Regions from separate parts of the Cytobacillus sp. Hz8 genome, predicted to be linked through region 2. Evidence: predicted binding sites of a transcription regulator. Region 2 holds the regulator's gene; each other region holds the start of a gene.
What was found. The regulator Rex, encoded in region 2, represses fermentation and respiration genes when NADH is low (regulators of the CRP and FNR family bind a similar motif). The targets are predictions, from matches to a motif close to TTGTGAAATATTTCACAA.

Region 1: the regulator Rex is predicted to act here: its motif matches at 4,131-4,148, upstream of ACE38V_RS10125 (anaerobic C4-dicarboxylate transporter family protein).
Region 3: the regulator Rex is predicted to act here: its motif matches at 8,201-8,218, upstream of ACE38V_RS21365 (TIGR04053 family radical SAM/SPASM domain-containing protein).

Annotation. Positions count from the first base shown of each region.
Region 1 is NZ_JBHKFI010000006.1:161,876-172,034, reverse strand. It holds gene ACE38V_RS10140 (pyruvate kinase) at 88-1,383, opposite strand; gene ACE38V_RS10135 (response regulator) at 1,661-2,569, opposite strand; gene ACE38V_RS10130 (sensor histidine kinase) at 2,576-3,850, opposite strand; gene ACE38V_RS10125 (anaerobic C4-dicarboxylate transporter family protein) at 4,255-5,568, shown strand; gene aspA (aspartate ammonia-lyase) at 5,600-7,054, shown strand; gene ACE38V_RS10115 (acetyl-CoA hydrolase/transferase family protein) at 7,438-8,709, shown strand; gene ACE38V_RS10110 (DUF4023 family protein) at 8,788-8,904, opposite strand; gene shc (squalene--hopene cyclase) at 8,992-10,159, opposite strand, start outside.
Region 2 is NZ_JBHKFI010000015.1:99,595-109,753, forward strand. It holds gene ACE38V_RS16900 (PTS system mannose/fructose/sorbose family transporter subunit IID) at 216-1,127, opposite strand; gene ACE38V_RS16905 (PTS mannose/fructose/sorbose transporter subunit IIC) at 1,145-1,945, opposite strand; gene ACE38V_RS16910 (mannose/fructose/sorbose PTS transporter subunit IIA) at 1,985-2,956, opposite strand; gene ACE38V_RS16915 (DUF956 family protein) at 3,450-3,821, opposite strand; gene ACE38V_RS16920 (SEC-C metal-binding domain-containing protein) at 4,102-4,344, opposite strand; gene groL (chaperonin GroEL) at 4,620-6,248, opposite strand; gene groES (co-chaperone GroES) at 6,301-6,585, opposite strand; gene ACE38V_RS16935 (CPBP family intramembrane glutamic endopeptidase) at 6,964-7,695, shown strand; gene ACE38V_RS16940 (YdiK family protein) at 7,696-7,902, shown strand; gene ACE38V_RS16945 (redox-sensing transcriptional repressor Rex) at 7,956-8,606, opposite strand; gene moaC (cyclic pyranopterin monophosphate synthase MoaC) at 8,626-9,120, opposite strand; gene ACE38V_RS16955 (ABC transporter ATP-binding protein) at 9,249-10,159, shown strand, end outside.
Region 3 is NZ_JBHKFI010000026.1:28,562-38,720, forward strand. It holds gene ACE38V_RS21340 (peptide MFS transporter) at 148-1,491, shown strand; gene ACE38V_RS21345 (heavy metal translocating P-type ATPase) at 1,791-4,211, opposite strand; gene proC (pyrroline-5-carboxylate reductase) at 4,555-5,361, opposite strand; gene ACE38V_RS21355 (spore coat protein) at 5,597-6,259, shown strand; gene ACE38V_RS21360 (hypothetical protein) at 6,337-6,651, opposite strand; gene ACE38V_RS21365 (TIGR04053 family radical SAM/SPASM domain-containing protein) at 6,891-8,048, opposite strand; gene ACE38V_RS21370 (LLM class flavin-dependent oxidoreductase) at 8,685-9,746, opposite strand; gene ACE38V_RS21375 (ASCH domain-containing protein) at 10,159-10,159, opposite strand, start outside.

The DNA of each region.
Region 1 (10,159 bases), on a different contig from region 2:
ATGTCCAAATATGGTTATTGGGGGGAACTAATGTTTCTGTTACGGCTAGGTTGAAAAGGATTGGATATAAGTAGGAGGGGAAGCTGATTATGTCTCTAATAATTTTTTTAGCAAAATCAGTGATTCGACAATATAGGTTCCCTTATTTAACATCAAACAATTAGCTCGTTTTCCTTGTGAAACATCTGTTAATTCTGACCTTGCGGGAAATCCTTTTTTTGTTAAATTTTCCAAAACACCCGTTGCCCAAATGGTTGGAACATGTGCAGCTTGGCAGATGGAGATAATTTCATCCTGTACGAATGCGAGATTTTCAAAACCAACTTCCACAGCTAAATCTCCTCTTGCAATCATAATACCAAAAGCTTCAAATGTTAATCCTTCTAATAGAATTCTTCCAAGTTGATGAACCGCATCTTTTGTTTCAATTTTGGCCACCACTGCAATATGGGGACAAGAGTGTCTTTTTAGTTCTGATTTTAGTTGAATTAAGTCAAGTGGGGAATGGACAAAAGAAATTCCCAATAGATCTGCATGCTTGGTTACAAAGGCGAGATCGCTAATATCTTTTTCCGTCAGAGCCGGAAGATTTAAGCTAAGGAGGGAATCCGGCAAATTTATCCCTTTTCCTTCTTTAACCTTTGCTGCTTTGGAGAAGGGGGTGAGTATTTTAACTTCAATATAATCTTGAGTGATATTTTCTACTCTTCCATATATTTTCCCATCATCGATGAAAATGCGATCATGAATTCGAACATTGGTAAAAGCCTTTGCTAATGTGACTGGGACCCCTGCTGGTGCATCTTCGGTTGCAGGGTGGCCTAAATGGTCCTCAGATAAATAAAGACGCAATAAATCATCCTTTATCAAAGTGAAAAAATTCGATTTGTGTGAATTAGGAAAAGTGCTGTCATTCCCCATTTTTCCAATACGTATTTTTGGCCCTGCTAGGTCCATATAAATTTTACATTTCCGTCCAATATATAATTCCTTTTTCATTAACACTTGCTCTGAATGACGAACGATTTCAATCATTTTTTTCCATATCTTTTCATTCCCATGGGCACAGTTGATTCTTGCAATATCCATTCCTTGGAGTAAAAGTGCATCGATGATCTGCCTTTTTTCAAGCATTTGTTCATCAAGGGTAACCATGATCGTAGGCCTTAGACAATCATCTTTACTTCTGAATAACGTTTCTGCGTTCTTGCATAGTTGGATTTTCGCTTCTAGGGGTGAGGGGATAGAAAGTAGTTTTGGATCAAGAATATTCACACCAAGATAGGTTAATATTTGTCTCAATGTGAAAAGAATATGGGCATTTGCTGCGTTTAAGTTAGAAAATCCGATCTCATGGAGTTGGTTTCCTAATTTATCGGTCATCTTTTTCCTCAAAGTTAGGAATGCGAGTAGATTATGCCTGCTCAATGTTTTCAAATCGAACGGGTACTCTTTAATTAAATGCTCGCATTTCATGACTGTTTGCTGATAGCCGTTCAAAAGATTGTACATGAGATCCTGTTGAGAAAACGAGGGGGTCAACATTCTTCAAAACACATCCTTCAACCATTTCTTCCATAAAATTTATTCAATTGAGAGCATTATGTGACTGATAAAGAGATCGAGTTGAAAAAAGAATACAACCATTATTTGGCTGTATTCAATCATTCATTCTTTCCCTTGCTTCCATATAAAAGATTTGGATGAATTTCTTAATATTGACACGAGCATGATCAAAGTTGTTTTTGACCGGATTTTGAAGCTCAAGCATTTTTAAACGGACTTGAGTGTAATCAAAATACTTCGCTGCGTATTCTTCAAATTTTGGATTCGTATAATCTGTTAATCCAAGTGAAGCAACATGCTCAAGTGCTTGATGAATCGCTCTACGAACCCGTTGTTCAGAAGATTTGCCCTCCCTTTTAAGATCTTCACAATGGCTATGGCGTTTGGAAACCCTTTCAAATAATTCTTTTAGAGGAGGGAAGTCCTTGTATCCCTTATATTCATCTTCATATAGAATATTAAGAATTTCAAGCAAATCTTTGTGACCGCTTTCAGCATGAATTCCAAATTCTAATAGTAGCTCCTTTCCACATGAAATGATATCCTTTTTTAGTTGTGGTTGCTTAGATACAGCGGCACCTTGCTGCTGATCTAAAAAATGAAGTGATTTATGTATTTCAGAAATGGACTTTTCCAGTAAAATTTTTTCGGTCACCTTTTTAATCACACTTTGAACCTCAATGCGATTGAGTGGCTTAGTTATATAGTATTCCACCCCTATAGAGTATGCCTCTCCAATCATATTTTTCGTTTCGACCTGTGAAATCATAATGATTTTTCCTTTATATGCAGGGCGGATTTCCTGAATCGTTTCCAACCCATCCCTTTCTGGCATAAGTAGGTCAATAAGAAGAATATCGGTCTGCAAATGGGTAAGAGTATCACCATCTACATCTGCCCCATCACCTGCTTCTCCGACTATCTGCCCAAGTTCATCATTCTCAATAATGTCTGTGAGCATTGCTCGAATCGATTGGTCATCATCAACAAGATAAAGATTCATTGTACATTATCCTTTCTCTACTAAACTATTAATTGGAAGATGAATTTGAAATTTCGTTTCATGTTGTAACAACGCCTGATCATCTAAGTGGATGGTCCCTTTTAAATCCTGAATTAGATTTTTGATATAGCTTAGACCAATTCCGTTAGAGGCATTTCCTTCAGAATCAAATTTTGTTGTAAACCCAGGTTCAAAAATGTATTCTTTTGCCCTAGGTGAGATTCCTGGACCATTATCGGTTACCTCAATTTCAATTAGTTCATTTCTTGTGTTTACATGGATATGAATCCAACCATGTTCTTTTATTGCTTCTACTGCATTGGCATATAAATTATTCAAAATGGATAACAGGATAAACGTATGGTAAGGTCTATGGCTGCCATTGATGTCTGTCTTGAAATGAATGGATTTTCCAAGTGAAGTTGAATAACTCTCATTGGCAGAAATGACTACCTGAATGATTTCTTCAATATCCATATAATCTAAAATATGGTCCTTGACAGTTAGTTTCGCTAATCCAGCGTGAATACGCTGATGGTCTTTTTTAATTTCATGAACTTGTCCCGCGATTTTTAAGGCAGTGGCGGCAAAGTCCTTAAGGGATTCTTTCTTTTTTAAATCGCGATATAGTTTGTAGCATACTTGCGTAAGTTCTTCTGTGTTTTTCATGGATTTCTTTAATTGAATCATCTCCACAAATAGATGAGAAATATGAACAAGCATTTGCTGATTCTGCAAGCGCTGTTTCTCCTCAGCTGTTTTCATCTCTCTTAGAATCATAATATTAAAGAATCCCAAGACAAAAAAGCTTCGAATAATCGCAATAACAGCAATAACAAAGTAAGTATAAACCGTTATGGGATCATTGGAGAAAAAATGCCTAAAGAGAATTTCAGCCGTGCTTGCTGAAATTTCCATTATAGTCCCCATAAAGCCTAATAATAGCGGTTTCTGATAGAGTTCATTCACTTTTAATAAATAAAAAAGTAGGGAAAAGGTGAGGTAATAGAAAAAGGCAGGAAAATGCATGATGAAAATTTCGTAAAGATCCGTATGGTGATTAAAAAGAAACTCCAAGCACATACGAAAAGCAACAACAGAGGTTCCAACAAGAAATCCGGCAGCACGTACATTGATTTTTCTAGACCATAAGAGAAAAAAGAAAAATACAGGTGTTCCAAGACTAACCCGTAAATCACCTTCCAATGGAAAAAACTTAAATTCTCCACCAATAGGGACAAAAATCATTATGGCTAAATAAATGAGTATTCGTTCTTTCATCATCGATGACTTCCTTTATCAACAGCGGATTAGAGGGTTGGCAAAGAGGAAGATGCCCTTTCTATAATCTTATTGTATAGCAAAATTTTAAAAAATAGATTTAGTATATTTGACAAAAATTTGTATAGGACATATAAAATTCAAATTCTTTTTTAGACTACATTTGTATTTTTTTGTAGATTTCTGTAGGGTGAGATTTACACTAAGTTTGGAATAAAAAACATCAAGAAAGCTTTCCAAAAAAAAGATCCTCCTCACAGGAAAGAGAGTATATTAACTCCTGTGAAAAGTTTCACAAAAAATATTTGAAGAAGGTGAAACCAAAAAAGGTATGAGGGTTTAATTTTTCGTTCTTTTCATTTCTACTATTTTAGAATGATGAATGATTGGAGGGAACCACAATGATGTTTTGGATTGAATTTATTATTCTACTACTGTGTATTTTCATTGGTGCAAGAATGGGTGGAGTAGGGTTAGGAGTCATGGGTGGGGTAGGTTTAGCTATTCTAGTTTTTGGATTTCATCTCCAGCCTACGTCAGCACCAATTGATGTTATGCTCATGATTTTGGCAGTTGTGACAGCAGCAGGAGCTCTGCAAGCATCTGGAGGAATGGATTACCTAGTCTATTTAGCAGAAAAAGCATTAAGAAAAAATCCAAAGCATATTACTTTTATTGCTCCGATAGTTACATACCTGTTTACTTTTTGTGCAGGAACAGGGCATGTTGCTTATTCTGTATTACCAGTTATTGCAGAGGTTTCTCGTGAATCTGGTGTTAGACCTGAACGGCCAATGTCTATTGCCGTTATCGCTTCGCAGCAAGCGATTACAGCAAGTCCAATTTCAGCCGCAACTGTTGCTTTACTAGCGTTCTTAACAGATTTTGATATTAGCTTACTTAACATACTTGAAATCTGTATTCCTTCAACCTTTATTGCTTGTATGATCGCAGCTTTTGTATCAAGCAAAACGGGAAAAGAGTTGAATCAGGATCCAGAATATTTAAAACGCCTCGAAGAAGGTTTAGCACCAATTAAAAAGGATAAGGTTGATTTTATTCCAACCAAAAATGCTAAGCTTTCCGTTATTTTATTTCTTATAGCAGCCCTTTTAGTTGTTGTCCTTGGTTCATTTGAAAAATTACGTCCAGGCTGGGATGTTGAAGGTGTATTCACAAGAATGACAATGCCAACTGCAATCGAAATTGTGATGTTGACATTCGCTGCGCTTATGATTATCTTCTGTAAACCAAATATTGAAAAAATAGTTTCAGGCAGTGTATTTAAAGCAGGTGCTACAGCCGTTGTTGCTATTTTCGGTATCGCATGGATGGGCGACACTTTCTTTAATGGAAATGCTAAATTAATCGATAATTCTATTTCTGATTTAGTTACAGCTGCTCCTTGGTTATTTGCGGTGGCTTTATTCGCATTATCAATTCTTTTATATAGCCAAGCTGCAACCGTTAATACTTTAATGCCATTAGGGATTGCCTTAAGTATTAATCCAGCCCTTCTTATTGCCATGTTCCCTGCGGTTAATGGATATTTCTTCATTCCAAACTATCCAACCGTTGTTGCTGCAATCAACTTTGATAGAACAGGTACAACAAGAATAGGAAAATATATTTTAAATCATAGCTTTATGATTCCAGGATTAATTGCAACAATTGGTGCAGTAGCCATTGGTATTTTGTTAAGTTCCATTATTCTTTAATGATTAGATCATAAATAGGGAGTGGACAGATATGAACAACTCAATCCGTATTGAAAAAGATTTTTTAGGTGAAAAGGAAGTTCCTGTTGATGCATATTATGGAGTGCAAACAATGCGAGCAATTGAAAACTTTCCAATTACCGGCTATCGCATTGACTCTAAGCTTATCAAGGCAATGGCGACTGTTAAAAAATCAGCCGCGATGGCAAACTGTGCAATCGGTCAATTAGATAAAAAAATTGCTGATGCCATTGAAAAAGCTTGTGATGAAGTTATTGAAGGTAAGCTTCATGAAGAGTTTATTGTAGATCCAATCCAAGGTGGAGCTGGTACTTCAATTAATATGAATACAAATGAGGTCATCGCAAACCGGGCCCTAGAAATCATTGGAGAAAAGAAGGGAAATTACAAAGTAATTAGTCCAAATTCTCATGTCAATATGGCACAATCCACGAATGACTCGTTCCCAACGGCTGTTCATCTCTCTGTTCTTGTTGGATTAGAAGAATTATTGAACACGATGGAAGAGTTGCATTCTGAATTTATGTGGAAATCCCATGAGTTCGATGATATTTTAAAAATGGGGCGGACACATTTGCAGGATGCCGTTCCAATTCGACTTGGACAAGAATTTGAAGCCTATGCTCGTGTGTTAAAGAGAGATATTAATCGGATCGAACAAACTCGTGAGCATCTATTTGAAGTTAATATGGGTGCGACGGCTGTTGGAACCGGGCTCAATGCAGACCCTGAATATATCGAAAAGGCTGATTTTTTCCTTGCCAAATTCAGTGGTTATCCAATTAAAGGATCAAGAGATTTAGTGGATGGTACGCAGAACACAGATTGCTATGTTGAAGTTTCCTCCGCTTTAAAGGTATGCATGCTGAATATGTCTAAGGTTGCCAATGATTTACGTCTAATGACTTCTGGACCGCGATGTGGTCTTGGAGAAATCAATCTTCCACCTCGTCAACCTGGATCTTCCATCATGCCAGGAAAAGTAAACCCAGTAATGGCGGAAGTCGTTAACCAAAGTGCTTTCCAAGTGGTTGGGAATGACTTAACGATTAGCATGGCCTCTGAAGCTGGTCAATTTGAATTAAATGTTATGGAACCAGTGCTTGTCTTCAATCTATTACAATCGATTCATATCATGAATAATGTATTTACTGTATTCCGTAAGTACTGCTTAAGCGGTATTACCGCAAATAAAGAAAGAATGCAAGCTTATGTAGATAATAGTGTTGGAGTTATTACAGCGATTAATCCTCATGTTGGTTATGAAACAGCCGCCTCCATTGCGAGGGAAGCGATCTTAACCAATAAACCTGTTCGTGAAATCGTGCTCGAAAGAGGAGTTTTAACGGAACAAGAATTAGACGCTATTTTAAATCCATTTGAAATGACTCATCCAGGTATCTCAGGTAAAGAATTACTTAAGGATAAAAAGAAAGATGGATCAAAGGAATTGGCTTCTGTATAAGAAGGAAGGTTCATTTGGAAGCTTTTTTCATAATTAGTCAATATCTTACGTGGTTGAAAGGATAAATTTAGCCAAGCGCAATGACAATCAATATGTTAAAAGCAATGAGGCATTGAAAACTAAACTAGTTTTCAATGCCTTTTTTCTAAATAAGATTTATTACAAAATCTTATAAAAAAATCAGATGAATGATGCAAGAATATTATAAATATGTAAGCAATTGTAAGAATAATTCGATTTGTTCAAAAATTATTCGAAAAAAATTAGTTTTTTCCGAATTTTTTCTACAAATTTATACATTGAAAGCGTTATTATATAAAAGAGGAAAAATTCAAACAATTGCGGGTGGTAAAAGTATGAAAACATATGTTGAAGATCGGATGATGACAAAAAGGAAATCGACAGATGATTTCTTGTCTCTGATTAAAGATGGGGAGGACATCATCATTCCATTAACCAATGGGGAACCAAAAATTCTTCTAGATGTACTTGAAGAAAATGCTTTTCGTTTCAAAGGGGTAAGGATTCACCAAATGTTAACCTTGAGAGATCGTGCATATATTCATGGTCAATATCGGGGATCCTTAGAGCATGTTTCTTATTTCTTGAGTGGGGCTACAAGAAAAGCTTTTTTACAAGGTCAATGCGAACTTGTTCCAAACCATTTTCATGAGGTGCCTAAGATCATGTTAGCAACGACGAAAGCATCACGTGTTGTTGCATGTGCTTCTCCGATGGATGAACATGGGTACTTTTCATTAGGAACACAAGCAGATTATGCAGCAAGCTTTATCGGCAAGGTACCTTTTTTCCTTGAAGTAAATAAGCAGATGCCAAGGACATTTGGTGCAAATCAAATTCATGTGAGTCAAGTTGAAGGATTTATTGAAACCGATTATCCATTAACAGAATCAGGTTCAGCAACAGTGACCGATGTTGATCGGAAAATCGCTGGATTTATTGCGGAACGAATTGATAACGGTTCCACACTTCAAGCTGGAATAGGTGCTATTCCAAATGCGGTTATAAGTCAGTTAGAAAATCATCAGCACCTTGGTGTTCATTCCGAGTTAATCTCTGATGGAATCGTTGATTTAGTGGAAATGGGCGTCATCGATGGGATGCTGAAGAATACCTATAAGGGAAAAATCGTTACAACCTTTGCTTTTGGCTCCCAACGGTTATATGATTTCATTAATAACAATGTTGGAGTTGAATTTTTACCAGTGGATATCGTAAATGATCCAAGGGAAATTGCCAAGGAAGACAAAATGATTTCTATCAATGCAACAACTGAAGTTGATTTCTTTGGTCAATGTGCTTCAGAAACAATTGGCGGAAAATATTATAGCTCTAGTGGGGGGCAATCAGATTTTGCAAGAGGAGCACTTTTTTCCAAGGAAGGAAAAGGGTTCATTTGTCTGCACTCAACAACCCGAGATGAAAGATTATCCAAAATTCAACCAAATCTTTCACCAGGTTCGGTTGTTACCACTTCGAAAAATGATGCAGATATGATCGTGACAGAATACGGTGTTGCCGAGCTTAGAGGAAAATGTATCGCAGATCGTGCAAAAGCTTTAATTGCAATTGCTCATCCAAAATTTAGGGAAGAATTATTATTTGAGGCTAAAAAGCAAGGTTTTATTATTTAATTAACAATAATAACGTTATGTAAACTTAATAAACTGAAATAAAGGAGTACGTAGGGGGTACTCCTTTATTTTCGAAAATTAATGCTGTTTATTAGGAAGCTGCCGCTCGGGATGGCCTTTTCCGTGTTTATTGTTTTTTTCTACTTTTTTCTTTTGATCGTGAAGTTTCTCTACAAACTCATGGGTATTCTCCATGAACGTGCCTCCTTGTTAAAATGCTTCGTTGTTATCTTTTCCATTATTTTCGAAAAAAATGCTTCCTTAAGTTTCAAAAGCTGGTAATTAAGAATTGTTAAATTTCTGCTTAAAATGACTAAGTGCAAGAAGGGGATAAATGTATTGATAACTGTGATAATGGATATAAAACCCGCCACCCATTCCTTGACCTACTGGATATGTTTCATCCCAATCCTTGCGATTCCAGTGTTCAAGGATATAGGCAATGCCTTTTTCAATTTCAGGTGTGTTTTCTTCGGAAGCAGCGATAAGGGCATCAAGGGCCCAAGCCGTTTGTGTAAGATGGCTTTTGCCTAAAGGAATATAAGTATTCTGGATATCACTTCGGCAGGATTCTCCCCAGCCGCCATCTTCATTTTGAACCGACTTTAACCATTGTACGGCTTTTTGCAGGGCAGGATGGTTAGAAACTCCAACTGCTTTCAATCCGGTTATAGCTGCCCAGGTTCCATAAAGGTAACAGATGCCCCAGCGGCCATACCAAGAGCCATCCTTTTCTTGATTGTTTAGGAGCCATTGTATTCCTCTTTTCATAGCAGCCGGCAGCTTCGAGATTTTTGTATAGTTTCCAAAAAATTCGAGTGTTCTCCCTGTTAAATCTGCACTGCTTGCATCGTTTAATAAGAATTTTCCTCCTTGAATTGGAATGAAGTTAGATAATTGTTTATCCACATTTTTCTCAAAGGAAGGCCAGCCTCCGTCTTTATTTTGCATCGAATATAACCATCTAATCGCTCGATTCCAACTAGACTGAATCTCTGGATTATTCTTTCTTATGGTTGAAATGGCTCTTAAAGAGGCAGTTGTATCATCGACATCAGGATTGAAGGTATTAATATCAGAAAAGCCCCAGCCACCAGGTTGTACATCAGGATTATGCAGCCTCCAGTCACCATATTTGGTATGCTGCCTTGATAATAAATAGTCGTTTGCTTTTTGTAACATGAGGTCTGTCTCTTTGACTCTTGCCTGTTGAAGAGCATAGCTAATCAAGGACGTATTCCAGACATCCGCGGTTGTGTATTGCACATGGGAATGACCATGAATATCCGCCCTCATAGCCTTTAAACCATTGACTGCTCGCATGATAACCGGGTCATTTTTGGGGTACCCCAGAGAAAGAAGGGCAAAAATCATTAAAAAGGTAGAGCTATAATAACTGTAAAATGTTCCATCTGCTTCAAGATGGTTTAGCATATATTGTTTCGTCCGT
Region 2 (10,159 bases):
TAGAAGAAAAAGATTCCTACCCCCATTAACCTGCCACTTCATATTATAAGGTCACCGGATAAATTACCTTATAATACGAACTGATTAAGTTTTAGCATATATATATAAAACACCTCCTTAAATGATCAGTTTATCATTCCAGGAGGTGCTTCTCTATTTGTATGCACTGTTTGAATACAGGCTTGCATTCAAACCTAGGTAAGAGTCTTTATTTATTACATTAAATGTATTAAGTGGAATACGATACCAACTACGAACAATCCAAGAATCATCACAATTGGAGAAACTTTCTTCTTAAGCAACCACATGCAAAGAAGTGTTAATAGCAATCCAGCTAAACCAGGAATTAAGCTATCCAAGTTGCCTTGTAAAGTAGTTACTTTAACATTGCTCAATGAAAGACCACCGGCTTGCTGTTCCAGCGCAGTTTTAATCCCTTGTACTCCAGAAGGTAATTTATCCCAATCAATATAAGCACCTTTGTCAAGTTTAACTTCAGATACAATTGGCGAGAATTTTACAGAAACCCAACGGTTAACTAATGAACCGAGGATGAACATCCCCAGGATTGATGCACCTTTAGTAATGCTTTGAAGTAATCCGCCAGATAAGTCCTCCGTAATTCTAGAACCAGCTTTGTAACCAAATTCTTGCGTATACCACATGAATCCCATACGAATAAGATTCCATAGAACGAAGTAAAGAATTGGTCCAAGTATGTTACCAGTCATAGCAAGAGAAGCCGCTAATGCACCAAGGATTGGCTTAACCGTGAACCAGAAAACTGGATCCCCGATACCTGCCAATGGCCCCATCATCCCAACTTTAACCCCTTGAATGGCTACATCGTCAACTGGCGCACCATTTGCGCGTTCTTCTTCAAGTGCTAAAGTTACACCAATAATAGGTGAAGCTACATATGGGTGAGTATTAAAGAACTCTAAGTGACGTTTTAGTGCAGCAGAACGATCTTCTTTCGTTTTATATAATCTTTTGATAGCGGGAATCATTGTATATGCCCAACCACCATTTTGCATACGTTCATAGTTCCATGAACCTTGAATGAAAGTTGAACGCCACCAAACAGAAATACGATCTTTTCTTGATAATTTCAATCCTTGTTCCATTTTTATGTCCCTCCTTCTTAGTAATTATCAATAATGGTGCCTAGAGGATCTCCAGTATTACCGTTTCCACCATTACCTGAACCGCCTGATTTAGAAAGTGCTAAGTAGATAAGTGCAAGAGCGACACCGATAGCTCCAAGACCGATAAGTGTGATTTGTGAAACAGTTGCTAATACGAAACCAATCGCGAAGAATGGCCATACTTCTTTTGTAGCCATCATGTTAATAACCATTGCATAACCAACGGCTACAACCATTCCCCCACCGATTGCTAAACCGTCTGTCAACCAAAGTGGCATAGCTTCAAGCAAGCCTCTAACCGGACCTGCACCAACAGCTACAATTAATACAGCTGGGATTGCAATACGTAAACCTTGCATACAGATAGCAGCGATGTGCCATGCTTCAACTTTTCTAATATTTCCTTCAACTGCTGCAGCATCCATAAAGTGTACGAATGCTGTTGCAATTGTACGACAGATGATTGTCAATAATAAACCTGCAACTGCAAGCGGTACAGCGATCGCGATTGCAGATGAGACACCAGATTGACCTTGTCCACTTAAAACTAAAATAATTGCAGATGCAACTGATGCTAACGCAGCATCCGGTGCTACGGCAGCCCCAATGTTCGCCCAACCTAAAGCGATCATTTGTAGGGTACCACCTAAGATAAGACACGGTACTAATGTTCCTGTAACTAAGCCAATTAACGTACAAGCAATAATTGGTTGGTGGAAGTGGAATTCATCCAAAATCCCTTCCATCCCAGCTAAAAATGCTACGATAAAGACTAATATAATTTGAATAACATTCAAATCCATGATTAATCCTCCCTTTTCTCCTGATAACCAGGGTTATTTTTGTTTGTTTAGCTCATCTTGAGCTTTCCTAATAATTTCGTTCATATCGCCTTTTGAATCGTTCGGTACTTTACGTACATCGAAGTTCAAACCAAGTTTTTTCAACTTATTGAAAGTATCGATATCATCTTGGTTAAAGGCCAACACTTTATTCGGTTGAACTTTACCAGGTGAGTGTGCCATAGAACCAACGTTGATTGTCTTCAATGGAACGCCACCTTCAACTGCCCTAAGAGCGTCTTGTGGGTTTTCAAAAAGAAGTAATGCGCGTTGGCCGCCGAAGTGTTGATCATCCTTGGCAAGCTCAATCATTTTATTGACAGGAACAACGTGTGCCTTTACTCCTGGAGGAGCAGCTTGTTGGATCAATTTCTTACGGAGATCATCCTTAGCTACTGCATCAGATACAACAATAATGCGTGTTGGCTGTGTAGTTTTTGTCCAAGCGGTCGCTACTTGTCCATGAAGCAAACGAGAGTCGATACGTGCTAATACGTATTCAAACTTACCAGGGGCACCTGCATTTAATGGTTTAGCAGCAGCTGCAGCAGCGGTTACAACTGGTTCCAATTCTTCAGGTTTTACTTTAACCCCTTCTTTTGCTGTGCTCAAAATATGCGCAGCAATTTCATGAGCTGTGTTCATTGAGAAGCGGGATGCAAAAGCTTCAATCAACATTGGTAAGTTCATACCAGCAACGATTGCCCATTTATCTTTGTGTTCTTCAACTAAGCTGTTAGCTTGATTGAATGGAGTTCCACCCCAAAGATCTACTAAGAATAGTACTTCGTCTTGGTCTTCGAAAGAGGCAATTGCTTCTTTCATTTTTGCCTTTACATTTTCAGGTCCTTCGCTTGGCATCAATGTAACAGCTTTTACATTTTCTTGCTCTCCAAAGATCATCGCTCCAGATTGCAAGATACCGCTGGCAAATTCACCGTGACTAGCAATGATAATTCCTACCATCTTTTTACCTCCTATACATTATTGTTACAGCTAAATAAAAAATGAGAAAATCCACCAACTTATTTCAGCTGTATTTTTTTCGGCTCATTTAAGCGATTACAGTTTCGACAAAAACAACAAAAAAAGCATGAGCAAAAAGTCGATTAAATGAAGATATAGGAATAGAATTCCCATTTTTCTTCATTTCAATCAATACTTTTCACTCATGCCTGATCGAATCAGTAACACGTAAAAAATAATGGCTATCAAATTTAATTTTAGTTTGCAAACGCTATAAATATAGTGTTAAATAAACAGCTTCTGCATCAAATATATTCTTCTTATCTGCATCACTTTAATGAGCTTCCTTAAGTGATTATAGCACACCGAATGTTCTTCTTTCAAGAGGGAATTTTTTCTGGTGCCGCCATCTTCTCACCACAGTTTATCAGTTAACAATTTGGGATCCATCAAAAAAAAAGACAAGTTCCAACCTGTCTTTTATGTAAAACAATTATTTTTTAGATTTTCTCTTCAAGCTGCGTTTGATAACATCAAAGAAACTTAATGATTGGACCATATGATTCGGATCAACGTATTCACGAATTGCTCGCAAAACTTTTTTTGGCTCTTTTGAAGAAAATGTATACATCCCATTACGTTTAGTTTGAATAGTATAGCGTGGGATCCATTTTCCCTTGAACATGATAGAAGCGATCACGTGATCAACTTCATCCCAAGGAATTTGAATAAACTTACGAGCATCACGATCATTGTAGAATTCAAATCCTTTATCTCCGATCATGATTCTACCATATTCAGGAAGCCCCATGTGTGAGGTTGCATCAATAACTAAATCGACTTTTGTATTGATTGATTGGACCATTTGATGTACTCCATTTCTTTTTTTAAATAATTATTATTATACGCGATTTTTCACTTTAAGCAAAAAATACTTGGGACAAGTTGGAGCATTACCTTTAAAATTATAATAGATTGATCAAGTATTCACAATATTAGGTATAGTGCAAAATCCTTATCATTATTATATTCAGTAAATGGCATTCACTCTTTTTACCAGTGATTTTTAAAATATTGTTTATATCGGTTATATACTTAGTTTGTTCAACACTATGTGCACTATGGTAAGATTGCTTTTTCTCTTTTCATTTCCCACAACATTTCTTAAATTTCTCCCCGCTTCCACATGGGCAAAGATCGTTTCTGCCAATCTTTTGACGGGTTTGGAGACTAATGATCTCTCCTTTTTTATTGGGCATAACCAGTAATGCCTTATTCTCCTGTGCAAATAACTCTTCTGATGTATATCCCTTTAAATACCATTCCCTCGTATTATTCATAAGAAGAACAACAGCACAGAGTTCACCACTAACAACTTCGGAAGCCACGGCAACTCCTTACTAGTCATCTCTTTCATTTCATATATATTTTTTTCTATTGTAGCATGCATGTACTTAAGTTAAACACATGAAACTGGGCTAACTACTCTAAAAGAAACTTTCTTATTACTCCAACTTTACTTTAACAGATAAAAAAGAGGCTTCTCATAAGTTTGCTTAACTTATGAGAAGCCTCCGTTAGATACCTCTATGTTAACAAAATATTAGAAATTCACTCTCATCCTACTCAAAAGCCCATTCATATCAAGGCTTTAAGGGCGTTATTACATCATTCCGCCCATTCCACCCATACCGCCCATATCAGGCATTGCAGGTGCAGCAGGTTCTGGTTTATCAGCAACAACAGCTTCAGTTGTTAAGAACATAGCAGCTACAGATGCAGCGTTTTGAAGAGCTGAACGAGTTACTTTAGTTGGGTCAACGATACCAGCTTCGATCATGTTTACCCATTCGCCAGTAGCAGCATTAAATCCTGTGCCGACAGCTTCACGTTTTAAGCGGTCAACAATAACGGATCCTTCAAGACCAGCATTGTGAGCGATAGTGCGAACAGGTTCTTCAATCGCACGTAATACGATGTTAATACCAGTAGCTTCGTCACCTTCAGCTACAAGAGAAGCAACTTTACCGTATACGTTTAGAAGTGCAACTCCACCACCGGATACGATCCCTTCTTCAACAGCCGCACGAGTTGAGTTCAATGCGTCTTCGATACGAAGTTTGCGTTCTTTTAATTCTGTTTCAGTTGCAGCACCTACTTTGATAACCGCAACACCGCCAGCTAATTTAGCAAGACGTTCTTGTAATTTTTCACGATCAAATTCAGAAGTCGTTTCATCTAATTGAATGCGGATTTGGTTTACACGGCCTTGGATAGCCTCTGATTCACCAGCACCTTCTACGATTGTTGTATTTTCTTTTGTCACAACAACTTTAGCAGCGCGTCCTAATGAAGAAATCGTTGCAGACTTAAGTTCACGTCCTAGTTCTTCAGTGATGACTTCCCCGCCAGTTAAGATAGCGATATCTTCAAGCATAGCTTTACGGCGATCCCCGAATCCAGGAGCTTTAACAGCTACTGCATTGAATGTTCCGCGAAGTTTGTTTAATACTAAAGTGGAAAGAGCCTCCCCTTCAACATCTTCGGCAACAAGTAATAATGGCTTACCTTGTTGTACAACTTGTTCAAGAACAGGAAGTACTTCTTGGATATTGGAGATTTTCTTATCAGTAATTAAGATGTATGGATTTTCAAGAACAGCTTCCATTTTGTTTGTATCAGTTACCATGTAAGCTGAAGTGTATCCACGATCAAATTGCATACCTTCTACTACATCAAGTTCAGTTGTGAATCCTTTTGATTCTTCAATTGTGATAACACCATCGTTACCAACGCGCTCCATTGCTTCAGCAATAAGTTGGCCTACTTCTTCATCAGCAGCAGAAATGGCTGCAACTTGAGCGATAGAAGCTTTGCCTTCGATTGGTTTAGAGATTGCCTTTAATTCTTCAACAGCGGTTACCACTGCTTTTTCAATACCTTTACGGATACCCATTGGGTTAGCACCAGCAGTAACGTTTTTAAGACCCTCACGAATCATCGCTTGTGCAAGAACGGTAGCAGTCGTTGTACCATCTCCAGCTACATCGTTTGTTTTGCTTGCAACTTCAGCAACAAGCTTTGCACCCATGTTTTCAAATGCATCTTCTAATTCGATTTCTTTTGCAATGGTAACACCATCATTTGTAATTAATGGAGAACCAAATTTTTTCTCAAGAACCACATTGCGTCCTTTAGGTCCAAGAGTAACTTTAACCGCATCAGCAAGCGCGTCTACACCACGAAGCATAGAACGGCGAGCTTCTTCACTAAATTTAATTTCTTTAGCCATTATTAAAAAACCTCCTATAAATTTGATTTATATCTGTTGAACGTTCGTATAATTAGCCGATTATAGCAAGGATGTCATTTTCGCGTAGAATTAAATATTCTTTACCGTCGTATTTCACTTCTGTTCCAGAGTATTTTGAGAAGATAATTCTGTCATCAACAGAAACTTCAAGTGCAACACGTTCACCGTTTTCTAGAACTCTTCCAGATCCAACAGCAACGACGATACCTTCTTGAGGCTTCTCCTTCGCTGTATCTGGTAAAACAATACCGCTTGCAGTTTTTTCTTCTGTTTCAACAAGCTCAATGACAATACGATCACCTAGTGGCTTTAACAAGTGAAACAACCTCCTCAAATAATATGTAAATTTTATTATTAGCACTCTCTTCGATTGAGTGCTAACACATTTATTATATTAAAGAATCTGAAAAAAATTTGCAAGTAAAAAGCCATATTTTTTTCAAATTTACTTATGATCTTAAACACTTACAAGTATGTACTGCATTTGCTTATTTATCCAGCATTTTGGAAAAAGCAAACAGAAATTTAATCATTCTGAAATATAGTTTAAAATGTCTTCCATTTGAAACAAAGGGCAATTTATTAGTAGAATGAGAATAAAGTGAAATTCGATGCTGCTCATATTTTACTAACAACTGGGTACCCAATGATCAGCTTATTATTATAGGAGAAACGAAAAAGGAGACAAATCATTTTGAAAAAAGAATACTGGCTTATCATCATCGCCTACATAATCATGCAGTTTTCAAGCTTTATCGGCGTTCCATTCATTTCATTAATGGGAGAGGCTTTAGGAATCAGTCAGAGAAAATTGCAAATATATTCAGTATCCATTTGGCTTGTTATCAGCTTCGCCGTTACTTTAGTGATTGTTTTATTCTTATTAAGAAAGGAAATGCTACACTATAATAGAAACAAACCTTTGGCACCTGTAAGCAACTCGATTTTATGGGCAGTTGGAGGTGTATTTTTAGCCCTTTTCGCTCAAGGAATTGCAGCAAGAATTGAAAGCCTCCTCGGCATCGAAATGGGTTCAGAAAATACGCAGCAAATCATCCATTTAATCAATACTTACCCGATTGTTATTCTTGTCACTTCCATCATTGGACCGATGTTGGAGGAAATTGTTTTTCGAAAAATCATTTTCGGTTCCCTACATAAACGATTTAATTTCCTGATATCGGCACTAATTAGTTCCATTATTTTTGCTTTAGCACATGGAGAGCCTGAGCACATCCTTTTATATTCAGCAATGGGTTTTACCTTTGCATTTCTTTATGTCAAAACAAATCGCATTCTTGTACCGATGTTTGCTCATGTGGCGATGAATACATTTGTGGTTTTAGTTCAATCCATTTATAAGAATGACCTCGAAAGAATGATACATGATGCGGAAAAAATTCAAGGTTTTATCGGAGGACTTTAAATGAGGCAATCACCCCTTTATTCCGGGATCTTATATATATTCTTGGGGATATTATTCATCTTTTTTGCTATTCAAAATATCCAAGAAGATGGACAGTGGCGGTTTTTCACTTACCTGCTCGTAATATTAGCCACCTTTGATTTAGGATCAGGCATTAGAATGATCTCCTTTCACTTTAAAATTAAAAAAATTCAAAATCGAAAATAATAAAAAGCGGCTTATTTTATGAAGACGATTCATTAAAAATAAGCCGCTTTTCTTTAGTCTTGTTTCCCATTTGGGTAATGTTTCAAAAAATAGACTAATGATTGCAGTTCTACTGCTAAATCGATATGATGAATACGAATGGAAGAAGGTACTGTTAACCTGGCAGGAGTAAAGTTAAGAATTCCCTTTACATTCACTTTTGCCAAACGATCCGTGATCGATTGTGCAACAGGTGCTGGAATCGTTAAGATGACAACTTGAATGTCTTCGTCTACCAAAACCTTCTCTAAATCATCCATATGATAGACAGGGATATCCCCAATTTTCGTTCCAACCTTGGACGAATCAACATCAAAGGCTACTTCAATTTTCGTATTGTTATTTTTCAAAAAATTGTAATTTAAAAACGCCGTACCTAAATTACCCACCCCAATTAAGGCAACCTTTGTTAATTCATCCTGATCCAAGGTTTTACGAAAAAAGGATAGAAGATAATTGACGTTGTAGCCATAACCTTTTTTCCCTAATGCACCAAAATAGGAAAAATCCCGGCGAATCGTCGCAGAATCCACCTTCACCGCTTCGCTGAGTTCTGAAGAAGAGACTCTTTGCTTGCCAGATGAGTGTAGGTTTTTTAGAAACCGATAATATAACGGCAATCTTTTCGCAGTCGCTTGTGGGATTTTCATCGTACCATTACTCACTTCTTTTCCCCCCAATCATTTAAATTTTCTCTTTTCTTTTGTAGTCGCCACTCTTTCCACCAGATTTCTCAAGTAAATAAGTCTCTCCAATTATCATCCCTTTATCTAAGGCTTTGCACATGTCATATACGGTTAAGGCACACACAGATGCGGCTGTTAACGCTTCCATTTCTACACCTGTATTTCCCTTCGTTTTCACTGTGGCAATCATAACAAGCCTATAATTTTCTTCAGCTTCCTCTTCCCAGTGAAAAGCAATATCGACACCTGTTAATGGTATTGGATGACACATTGGGATGATTTCCCATGTTTTTTTGCAGGCCATTATCCCTGCTACTTGAGCAACTGCGAGAACATCACCTTTCTTGATTTGATTATTCGTAATCCCATTATAGATTTCTTGATTGACTATAATACTTGACTGCGCTTTGGCAATACGAATTGTTTCGGGCTTATCCCCTACATCCACCATTTTGGCTCTGCCTTCTTCATTAAAATGGGTAAATTTCAAAATATCAACACCTCACTTAGAATGATACACTATTTTTTCCCTACTGTGTATTAACATTGTACATTTATTCACAAATATTGATGAACATTGACGAATACGTTACACTATCTCTAGATGCAGGGGTGAAAGAGATGATTTTATTACAAGTTAATGGGTTAACTAAATATTACGGAGCTGACCTTATTTTATCGAATATAAAGCTTGAAGTCCAAACGCGCGACCGCATTGCCTTAGTAGGCCGAAACGGCGCGGGTAAATCAACATTATTAAAAATGATTGCTGGAAAAATGTCCTATGATGCTGGCGAAGTGATAAAGCCAAAGGACGTTTCCATTGGCTATTTAGCACAAAATACTGGGCTAGAATCAGAATTATCAATTTGGGATGAGATGCTGACTGTTTTTCAACAGGTAAGAGATTTAGAACAAGATCTTCGAAGATTAGAGGAAAAAATGGCAAATCCCGCTATTTATGATAACAATACAGAATATGAACGAATCATAAAAGAATATGATACACTCCAAGTGAAATTTAAAGAAATGGGAGGTTATCAGTATGAGGCCGATATCCGCTCTATCTTACATGGGTTGAATTTCCAAACCTTTGATTATTCCACCAAAATTGCCAGTCTTAGCGGCGGACAGAAGACACGTTTAGCTCTTGGGAAGCTTCTCCTTACAAAACCCGATATCTTAATCTTGGACGAGCCTACCAACCATTTAGATATTGAAACCCTGTCTTGGCTTGAACAGTATCTGCAAAGCTATGATGGTGCAATATTAATTGTTTCACATGATCGCTACTTCCTAGATAAAGTAGTGAACCAAGTATATGAGATTTCGCGAAAACATATTAGTAAGTTTAAAGGAAATTATAGCGCTTATTTGGATCAAAAAGCGGAGAATTTCGAAAGAGACATGAAGCTTTATGAAAAACAGCAGGACGAGATTACAAAACTTCAGGAATTTATACAACGAAATCTTGCTCGCGCCTCGACAACTAAGAGAGCTCAAAGCAGACGAAAAATGCTTGATCGCATGGA
Region 3 (10,159 bases), on a different contig from region 2:
ATAATGGAATATATTTTAAAACATGCACTATTCTCTTTATTTCTAACATATCTACTATTTTTACTTTTCCTCAAACTATTGACCAACTATTTATTAGTAAATTAAAATTATTAACATATTCTAAAAAAATAAATTAGGGGGTTTACGATGGAAGCGACATTAAATGCTAAAGAGCAAGAAAAAGCCAGAAAAAAACATCCTCCTGGATTATATCTTCTTTTCTTTACAGAAATGTGGGAAAGATTTAGCTATTATGCCATGAGAGCAATTTTGGTATTATATTTAACTTCTTCCTTGATTGATGGCGGTTTAGCCATGAAGGAAGGCTTTGCCATGAGTCTATATGGATTCTTTACTGGTGCTGTTTACTTAACACCAATGGTGGGTGGATGGTTAACAGACCGGTACATTGGAAGAAGAAAAGCTATCACTATTGGTGGAGTTACGATGGCTCTTGGGAATATTGCATTATTTGCAAGTCAAACCCATTGGGCATTATACTTAGGTTTAGCACTTTTGATAATCGGAAATGGATTCTTTAAGCCAAATATTTCTACGATGGTCGGAGAGCTTTACGAAGAAAATGATCATCGCCGCGATGCAGCCTTCACCATTTTCTACATGGGTATTAACATCGGTGCCTTCTTCTCACCTCTTATTGTTGGACTATTCACTGAATTCCGCTATGGATTCCTAGTTGCTGCTTTAGGTATGATTATTGGACAATTACTCTTTAACTTATTAAGTAATCGTTATTTAGGTGATATTGGAATAGCTCCGGTTGGACAAGCAACGAAAGGAACTAATTCCACCGAATCAGCGAATCATCCGTTAACCAAAAAAGAAAAACAAAGAACAGCTGTTGTCATTATTATTACAGTTTTTGTTATTTTCTTTTGGGCAGGTTTCGAACAAGCAGGTAGCTCATTAACTCTATATACCGATCGTTTTGTTGATAGAAGCATTGGTAGCTGGACAGTACCTACTGCTTGGTTCCAATCTTTAAATCCATTATTTATTGTCATTCTAGCTCCAATACTTTCAGGATTATGGGTTAGACTAGCAAACAGCAAACGAGGAGACATTAAAGTACCAACTAAAATGGGACTAGGAATGATTTTTCTTGGTTTAGGTTACATGGTATTATTGATTGCTGTATTAAAAACGGGTAGTGATGAAGGCAATATTACCCTTAAAGCCAATATGATGGTCATTGTCATAACCTACTTATTGCACACATTCGGAGAACTAGTCTTATCTCCAATTGGTTTATCATTAGTTAGTAAAATTGCCCCTGTGAAGCTTGCATCTTTATTAATGGGTGTTTGGTTAGCAGGAAGTGGAATAGCTAATATTCTTGCAGGTCAATTAGCATCCGTCACTCAATCTCTAGGTTACTTTGAAGTATTTAGCCTAATTGGGATGATGGCAATTGTCTTAGGATTTATATTAGTCTTAATTTCCAGAAAATTAGTGAAGATGATGGAATAGAGAAAAGACTGACTCCAACGAGTCAGTCTTTTTCAGAATCTTATGGATTTCCATAAAAAAAAGAATAACTAGTGCTGCAATTCAGTCAGGTCAAAGTTACTCATGTTGATTCAAAAGTTATTATTAAAAATCCCCTATTTTCCCCCTTTCCACTCAATCCGTGCATTCTACCAATTTTCCCTTCATTCCAATTCCTCTTAGATAACCTATACTATTTTTTCCTAAATAAATAATAGCAGCGAACATAAATAGTCCACTGCTATTACAACAAGACCCGATAAAAAACCATCCCTTTAATATTATAGTTTTACTCTTTGCAGTCTTAACGCATTTAGTACAACAGACACAGAACTAAATGCCATTGCCGCACCTGCCAACCATGGGGCTAATAAACCGAAGGCAGCCACAGGGATTCCAATGGAATTATAGGCAAATGCCCAAAAAAGATTTTGTTTAATGTTGGTAATGGTTTTCTTACTCATATAAATGGCATCGGCTATACTATTTAAATCACCGCGAATTAAAGTAATATCTGCTGCCTCCATGGCTATATCGGTACCTGTTCCAATCGCCATCCCAATATCAGCTAATGCTAACGCCGGAGCATCATTGATGCCATCCCCAACCATTGCTACCTTTCTTCCTTGATTCTGCAGCTTTTTAACTTCCTCTGCCTTTCCTTCTGGTAAAACCTCAGCGATGACTGAATCAATACCGACTTTAGCTGCTATTGCCTGAGCTGTTTGGACATTATCTCCCGTTATCATGATAACCTCAAGCCCCATGTTTTTAAGTCGTTGCACTGCTTTCTTAGACGTATCCTTCACCGTATCAGCTACAGCAATGATTCCGGCATATAAACCATCAATCGCAACAAGCATCGCTGTTTTTCCTTCACTTTCTAGTGCAGACATCTCATTTAGTCCAACGCTTATGTCTATTCCCTTTTCTTTCATCAACCGCTTCGTGCCAACATAGATGAGCTTTTGATTGACTATTGCTTTAATACCGAAGCCCGTAATTGCTTCAAATTCCTCCGTTGCACTGAAATTGGCGCCTTTTTCCTTTATCCCTTCGACAATTGCCTGAGCCAACGGATGCTCCGATTGCTTTTCTGCAGATCCCACCAAACTAAGAAAATCTGTTTCATTTTGTCCTAGCGCAGGGATAATATCTGTTAATTTCGGTGCCCCATTGGTAACCGTTCCAGTTTTATCTAGAATGATCGTATTAATTCGATGCGTCAGTTCAAGATACTCTCCACCTTTAAAGAGAATTCCAAATTCTGCGGCACGGCCAGAGCCTGCCATAATGGAGGTTGGTGTAGCAAGTCCGAGTGCACAAGGACAAGCAATGACTAGAACGGCAATTAATTTTTCCAAGCTTTCCGCAAAATCCCCTGGTGTTACCCAAATGATCCAGATTAAAAAAACTAAAAGCGCAATTCCTACCACAATGGGTACGAAAATGCCGGAAATTTGATCAGCTAATCGTTGAATAGGCGCTTTTGAGCCTTGTGCATCCTCGACAACTTTTATTATCTGAGCTAAAGCTGTATCCTTTCCAACCTTTGTGGCCTTAATTTTCAAGAATCCATTCTTATTGATTGTTGCCCCAATCACAGAATCGCCAATCGTCTTATCAACTGGAATACTCTCACCAGTTAACATGGATTCATCAACTGCTGATCTTCCCTCAACAATCTTTCCATCAACCGGTACTTTTTCACCGGGTTTAATATGAACAATATCATCAACTTGTACCTGCTCAAGTGGAACTTCCATTTCTTTTCCTTCTCTTACTACAGTTGCTGTTTTGGCCTGTAATCCCATCAATTTTTTAATTGCATCAGAGGATCTTCCTTTTGCTTTTGCCTCAAATAGTTTCCCAAGAATGATTAAGGTTATTAAAACAGCACTCGTTTCAAAATATAAATCCACCATATGATGCATAGTTCCAATTGTTTGAATGGTTAAGTATAAGCTGTAAAAATAGGCAGCGGATGTCCCCAATGCCACTAAGACATCCATATTGGCACTTTTATTTTTCAATGCTTTATACGCTCCAACATAGAATTGCCTTCCTATCCAAAATTGTACAGGGGTGGCAAATGCAAACTGTACCCATGGATTCATTAATATATCTGGTAAATAAATAAAGGAAGTAAACTTAAAATGACTAACCATCGACCATAGTAATGGAAACGATAAAATCAATGAAAAAATAAACTTTCTTTTTTGATTCTGAATTTCCTTTTCCCGGTAATCAGCGATTTCTTGTTCTTTCCCAGCTTCTTTTCTACTTGCCTCATATCCGAGATTTTCTACCTTTTTAATCAACTGTTGAACATTTGTGCTCGATGGATCATATTCAACCGTTGCTTTCTCTAAAGCTAAATTCACATTTGCTTTAGATACTCCCTCAAGCTTTTTCAGTCCTTTTTCAATCCGCGTTGCACAAGCCGCACATGTCATGCCGATGATGTCTAATTCAACTTTTTCCGTGAATACATCATAACCAAGATCTCGTATTTTATTTTGAATCGCGGGAAGAGATGTCTTTTCAGGTTCATATGCTACGGTTGCTTTTTCTAATGCTAAATTCACATTTGCCTGAACAACTCCATCCATCCGCTTAAGACCTTTTTCAATTCTTGCTGCACAAGCCGCACAAGTCATACCTGTAATCTGTAGGCTTGCTTCCTTTGCTCCCTGGCTCATCTTTATCTCCCTTTCTATCGTGACTCCTAAGATGAAAGATTGAAATATAGGTTATTTCTTCTATATTTCCTTGTATCGTTAAAGAATATAAGAACTATATCGATGTTGGACTTGATAAATGACGTCGGAAAATTCACGTGATCATTCATCTGTGAATCTCTATACTATATTTTTATCATACCCCCTATAGGTATGCAATTATTTTGTGTAAAAAAATAAAATCGACACATTTCTCAGTTATTCAATTTCTTCCTAAGAAGGAAAGTTTCTTCTACAAGATCATATAGTTTTCAACAAAAAGACCAGCCATTCTCTAGAAAGAAATTGACTGGCCCTTCATTCCTTACTTAATTAAATTTTTTGTTTTATTTGTACAACTGTCCATCGCCATTAACACCGCTGATCGAAATCCATTCTTCTCTAATGAGGCAACCGCCTCAATGGTGGCTCCACCCGGAGTGCATACTTCATCCTTTAGCTCACCCGGATGCTTTTGTGTTTCTAGAACCATTTTTGCAGCTCCTAATACTGCCTGAGCGGCAAAAGTATAAGCCATGCTCCTTACCATTCCTTGTTTAACTGCGCCATCCGCTAATGCCTCAATAAACATGTATACATAAGCAGGAGAAGATCCACTTATAGCCGGGATTGCATCCATTAATCTTTCCTCAACAACCTCCACCTTTCCAAAGCACTCGAAGAGAGAGGAAACCATATCAATTTCATCCTTTGTAACAAATTGATTCGCGCAAATGGCACTCATCCCTTCTCTAACTAGGGATGGTGTATTAGGCATTGCTCGTATTAATTTCATTTCTTGCGCAAATGCCTGCTCAAGGTCATTTAAGGTTAAGCCAGCAGCGATCGTTACAACAATTGTGCTTGAATTTATTTCATTTTTTAGCTCTTGAATCACTTCAGCATGAAGGTTGGGCTTAACAGCCAAGATTAATATATCTGCCCAAGATGCCACTTCCATGTTGTTGGTCGATATCGATATATTCAATCGTTTCTTCACACTTTCAACAGTATCTTCCGTTTTAGCACTGGCTTTAATTTGTCTCGGCAGCCATTTTTCTGATTTAATAATCCCTTCAATCATAGCCTGTGCCATTTTCCCACAGCCAATAAATCCAATATTTTTTTTCACAAGTTCACTTCCTATAATCAGTCTAAAACTTATTATACAGAAATGAGCTAATTTAATGAGGAATTTTGTTTACTAACTTTCATTTACATTTTCATTCACTTACGATTTTTAACAATGGCATAACATCCATCATCTGTCTCTATTAACGATAACTAATTGGCATTTCTTTAATGGCATTTAACCATAATATATTTGTACGGCAAATGCCGACAAAATATAGGTAGGGGGTAGAGCAATGCAACAACAAATTAATAATAATCAATCAATGGCAAATATGACTTCAGAGAACATTTCACCTAATTTAAATCATGGTGCTCATGAAATTCTTGATATCCATGAAGTGCTCGGGGGAACCATTATTGCCTTAGATTCCTACCTCATGTTTGATCAACATGCTAAAGATCCGGTATTAAAGGATATGATTCAACGTCAGCGTCAATTTATTACCAATCAATACAACACACTAGTTGAAAGCTTTAAAACCGGAAAAGATCCTTCGCAACCAACGACGAGCTATAAAATGGCACAGTCAAATGATGTTATTTATGGATTAACTCCTTCTCAGCCAAAACATCCAGCCACATCCGTATCAGAAATTAGCGATGAGTGCATTTCTTCTCATATGTTAACAAGTATGAAAACCATCGCTGGAGATATGGCAAAAGTTGCTGGAGAAGTTAATAACCCTGTGGCAAGACGAGTACTTCAGGATAGCATTCCGAACTATCTTGAAATGGCATATGAAATTTTCTTGTATCAAAACAAGAATCGCTATTACCAAGTTCCACAATTCGATCAACAAGATGCAGTAGCCATGGTAAATACCTATGCCCAAGCTACAATGGGAATTCAGCAACAAAATCAAACAGCTATGCAGCATACAAATATACTTCAATAATTTCCACATAAAAAAGAGGATAATATGGTTTTGAAACCATATTATCCTCTCTATTTATGTTAATCGCTTAGGACTTTTTATGCGACGTATGAGATTATGACTTTTTGAGGAATTTCACTGTTATCATCTTGAGTTTTGATTCTTCCACAGGATGGAAGCTCATAGGAGAAATCTTTCACATTTTTAGGGACTACTCCCTCATCCTTTAGCTTCTCAAAAACCACTTGCATAGCGTCTTCTGTCTCAATTTGGCCAGATTCTTCCGAATGAAATCCATTTACACATGTTTCGACCACATCATCCATAATGTGTTCTTCCACAAAAACCATTTTCGCCCCTGCCATCTGCTCAACCTCGCGATTTTCCATTTCAATAATCGTGGTTATATTCATAATTTTCGCACCTCCCAATGTCAATTCCATTATATAGAATCTGTAAACACTTTGGAGATATTATTTATTATTTCGCATTTTCTTCAAATATTTTTGACAAAATTTCAAAATTTATCTTTTTATCTTTTCAAATGGAAATATTTTTTCTAAAATCTTTCAATACACATACAGAAAAAGAAGGAATCCCTCTATAAGATTCCTTCTATCCATTCTTTATGACCTGTAGATTCAAATTTATTTCATGATTTTCTCATCGCTTCAGGAATATAGACACAGAACGGTTCACTTTCTAAGTAATCCCCTGTAACGGCATAGGTTCTAGAACGAGACCCTCCACAAACGAAACGGAATTCACAAACTCCGCATTTTCCTTTATAAAGGTTAGGATTTCTAAGTTCTTTTAACACAGGAGATTCTCGATAGATCTCTGCAAGCGGTTTTTCTTTTACATTTCCCACTTTTATCGGCAATAGTCCACTTGGTAATACATCCCCTGTATGGGAAATGAATATAAAACCATTACCATCATTAACCCCTTTAGGCGCCCTCTTTAATCCATCAATGATAGATGCTTTATCTCTCGTAATCGTATCCTCGTAATGAATTTCTCCCTTTTCAATCAAATGTTCTCTTGCTTTTTGCTGGAGAACCACACGACGATAATGCTGTGCAGCAGTTGTTTTGATATCAAATGGAGCCGTTTTTCCTAATTCATAAAGCCATAAGAATACTTTTTCATGTTCCGCTGGTGTTAAACAATCTTTCATTTGACCTCGGCCAGTAGGAACTAATAAGAAAATATACCACATGATTGCTTTTAATTCTTTTACTAGCTCAGCCATTTGCTCTAGATATTCATAATTATAACGAGAAATAACCGTATTAATTTGCAAAGGCATTCCTAAATCGGTTAGGAATTTAATTTTTTCTACGGTTAAATCAAAAGATCCTGGAGTTCCTCTAAATTGATCATGAATTTCAGGCGTTGGTCCATCTAAGCTCAGGCCCCAACGAGATAATCCTACTTCTTTTGCCCGTATCATTCTTTCCTTTGTCACATTTGAGGTTGCACTTGGTGTCATGGAAACCCTCATGCCCTTTTTAACGGCATAATCGGCAAGGTCAAAAATATCCTCACGCAGCATACAATCTCCACCGCTAAATACAAGCATGGGATTATTCATTTCATAGATTTGATCAATTAACTGAATTCCTTGTTCATGGGTTAGTTCATCTGGATGTGGTTTTAATTGTGCATCTGCGCGACAATGAACACATTTAAGCTCACATGCCCTTGTGACTTCCCAAATAGCAATAAAAGGATTTTGATCATAATCCATCTTGCTTACGTGTGGATGGCCATGTGGATGAACCCCTTTTGATTTTAAATCATGCATACTTTTATCACCCAATCTCCAAAATATTTTGAGTCAAAAAAACGTCATCACTTAATGAAGTCCAACTTCTTTTCGTTATGTATGTTTTTTCCAGCTAAAAGAAGTCCTTAATTAAATTGTAAAGTTAATTTAATGAAAAATCTGTTTCAATAATGTGAAGAAATTAACACAATTTATTGATTCTTTTTTCATATTTTTGAAAGGTTAGATTGGAGCCTTTTGTTTTGTTGCAAGTCAATTTAAGAAACCATTCCTTCAAATCTATTTCACCACAGATATATATACGATCACACTGTAATATCAATAGATCAGATTCACAAAGCTAATATTCATTACCATTGTTAACAATGTGTATTTTACTAGTTCATTCATTCAAAAAAGATAGTAGGACAAACTAATCTTACTATCTCTAATCTTTGATAATCCTCATCTATAAGATAGATATGGTCATATAAGAACTGGTCTCACAAAGTTCTTATTATTCTTCTGCTTACTATTAAGCTAATAATAATATATCTTTATCCAATTTATTCAATAGATAGCCATTCAGGAAAGAGGATTCTTAATACATTCCATATATGATTGCAACAGGTTAATAAAGCTTGCTTATTACAAGATTGACATAATTTGGTTTACTTACTTCTTTGTTTCCCTTCGTATTACGGGTGCTATTTCTGTTGCCAATCGTTCAATATTTTCGGCGACTTTTTTAAAGGGCATACCACCTATATCCAACTGTGCAATAAACCTTTGATGACCAAACAGCTCGTATTGACTCAAGATTTTTTCGATAATCTGCTGGGAGCTTCCAACTAAAAGGGCTGTTTCTTTTCCTGTCATCTGCTCAAATTCAGCTCTTGAAAAAGCCGTATTTATCCCCTGGCGGCGATTAAGTTGGAGCCAATAATTTGAATGATAAGGATAATATTCTTCTATGGCCTGTTGATTCGTTTTTGAAATATAAACGTGCCCTGTCACTCCCACTTTCAAGTTTTCAAAATTATGACCGGATTGAGCAGCTGTAACGTGATATCGGTCTACAAGCGGTTTATATAAGCTCGGATCACCGCCAAGTATCGCTAATACTAGACCTGTACCTAATCTACCCGCTCGTTCAGCACTTTCCGAAGACCCACCGACACCTATCCAAACCGGGATTTTTTGTTGAACGGGACGTGGAGAAATTTCAGCATCCCTCAAGGAAGGACGATAGTGTCCATTCCAAATAACCACTTCCTCTTCATTTATTTTTAATAGAAGCTCCATGTGTTCTTCAAACAATTCATCATAATTCTTTGGGTCATATCCGAAAAGTGGGAACGATTCAAAAAAAGCCCCACGCCCGGCAATGATCTCAGCACGTCCATTTGACAACAAATCAAGTGTTGAAAAATCCTCGAATAAACGAACGGGGTCTATGGTGTTCAATACTGTTGTAGCACTTGTCAGTTTAATTTGTTTTGTCACTTGTGAAATTGCTGACAAAACAGTTGCTGGAGCAGAAACTGCGTAATCCAAACGATGATGCTCTCCTATTCCAAATACATCTAATCCAGCTTCATCTGCCATTTTTGCTGCTTTTATGATTTCATCAATACGCTGCTTAGAGCTAATGGTTTTACCTGTTTGTGGATCCGGGTATAAATCCGCTAATGAATAAATTCCAATTTCCATCCCGTTTTGTTCCCTAGCCTTCAATTTTCTCTCCTCCACATTCGTCTAAATTAGATTTTGTTTAATACTATTCATAAACATTTTTTAAAGGAACTGATTATTAGCTAAAAATTCTCACTTTTGTAAAAGGATTCTGAAAAATATACATAAGCTTCAAATTATGGATAGATTGTGTTTCCATTTATTAAGGAAAGGAGCAGATTAGTGATTAAAAAACAAATAAAACCGCAACAACACCTAGAAACCATCTGATGTTTATTTGCAAGAGTTTTAGTAAAAATTTAAAAGCTAAAGAGCCGTTATTATTTTCCCTCCATAAAAACTTGTTGCTTTGTTTAGCCATACTCAATAGTTAAATAAATTAGTATTACTATTTTTTATAGATTTCAAATAAAAAAAGAGATAGACTTTGCCTATCCCTTCATTCGTAAATCTAT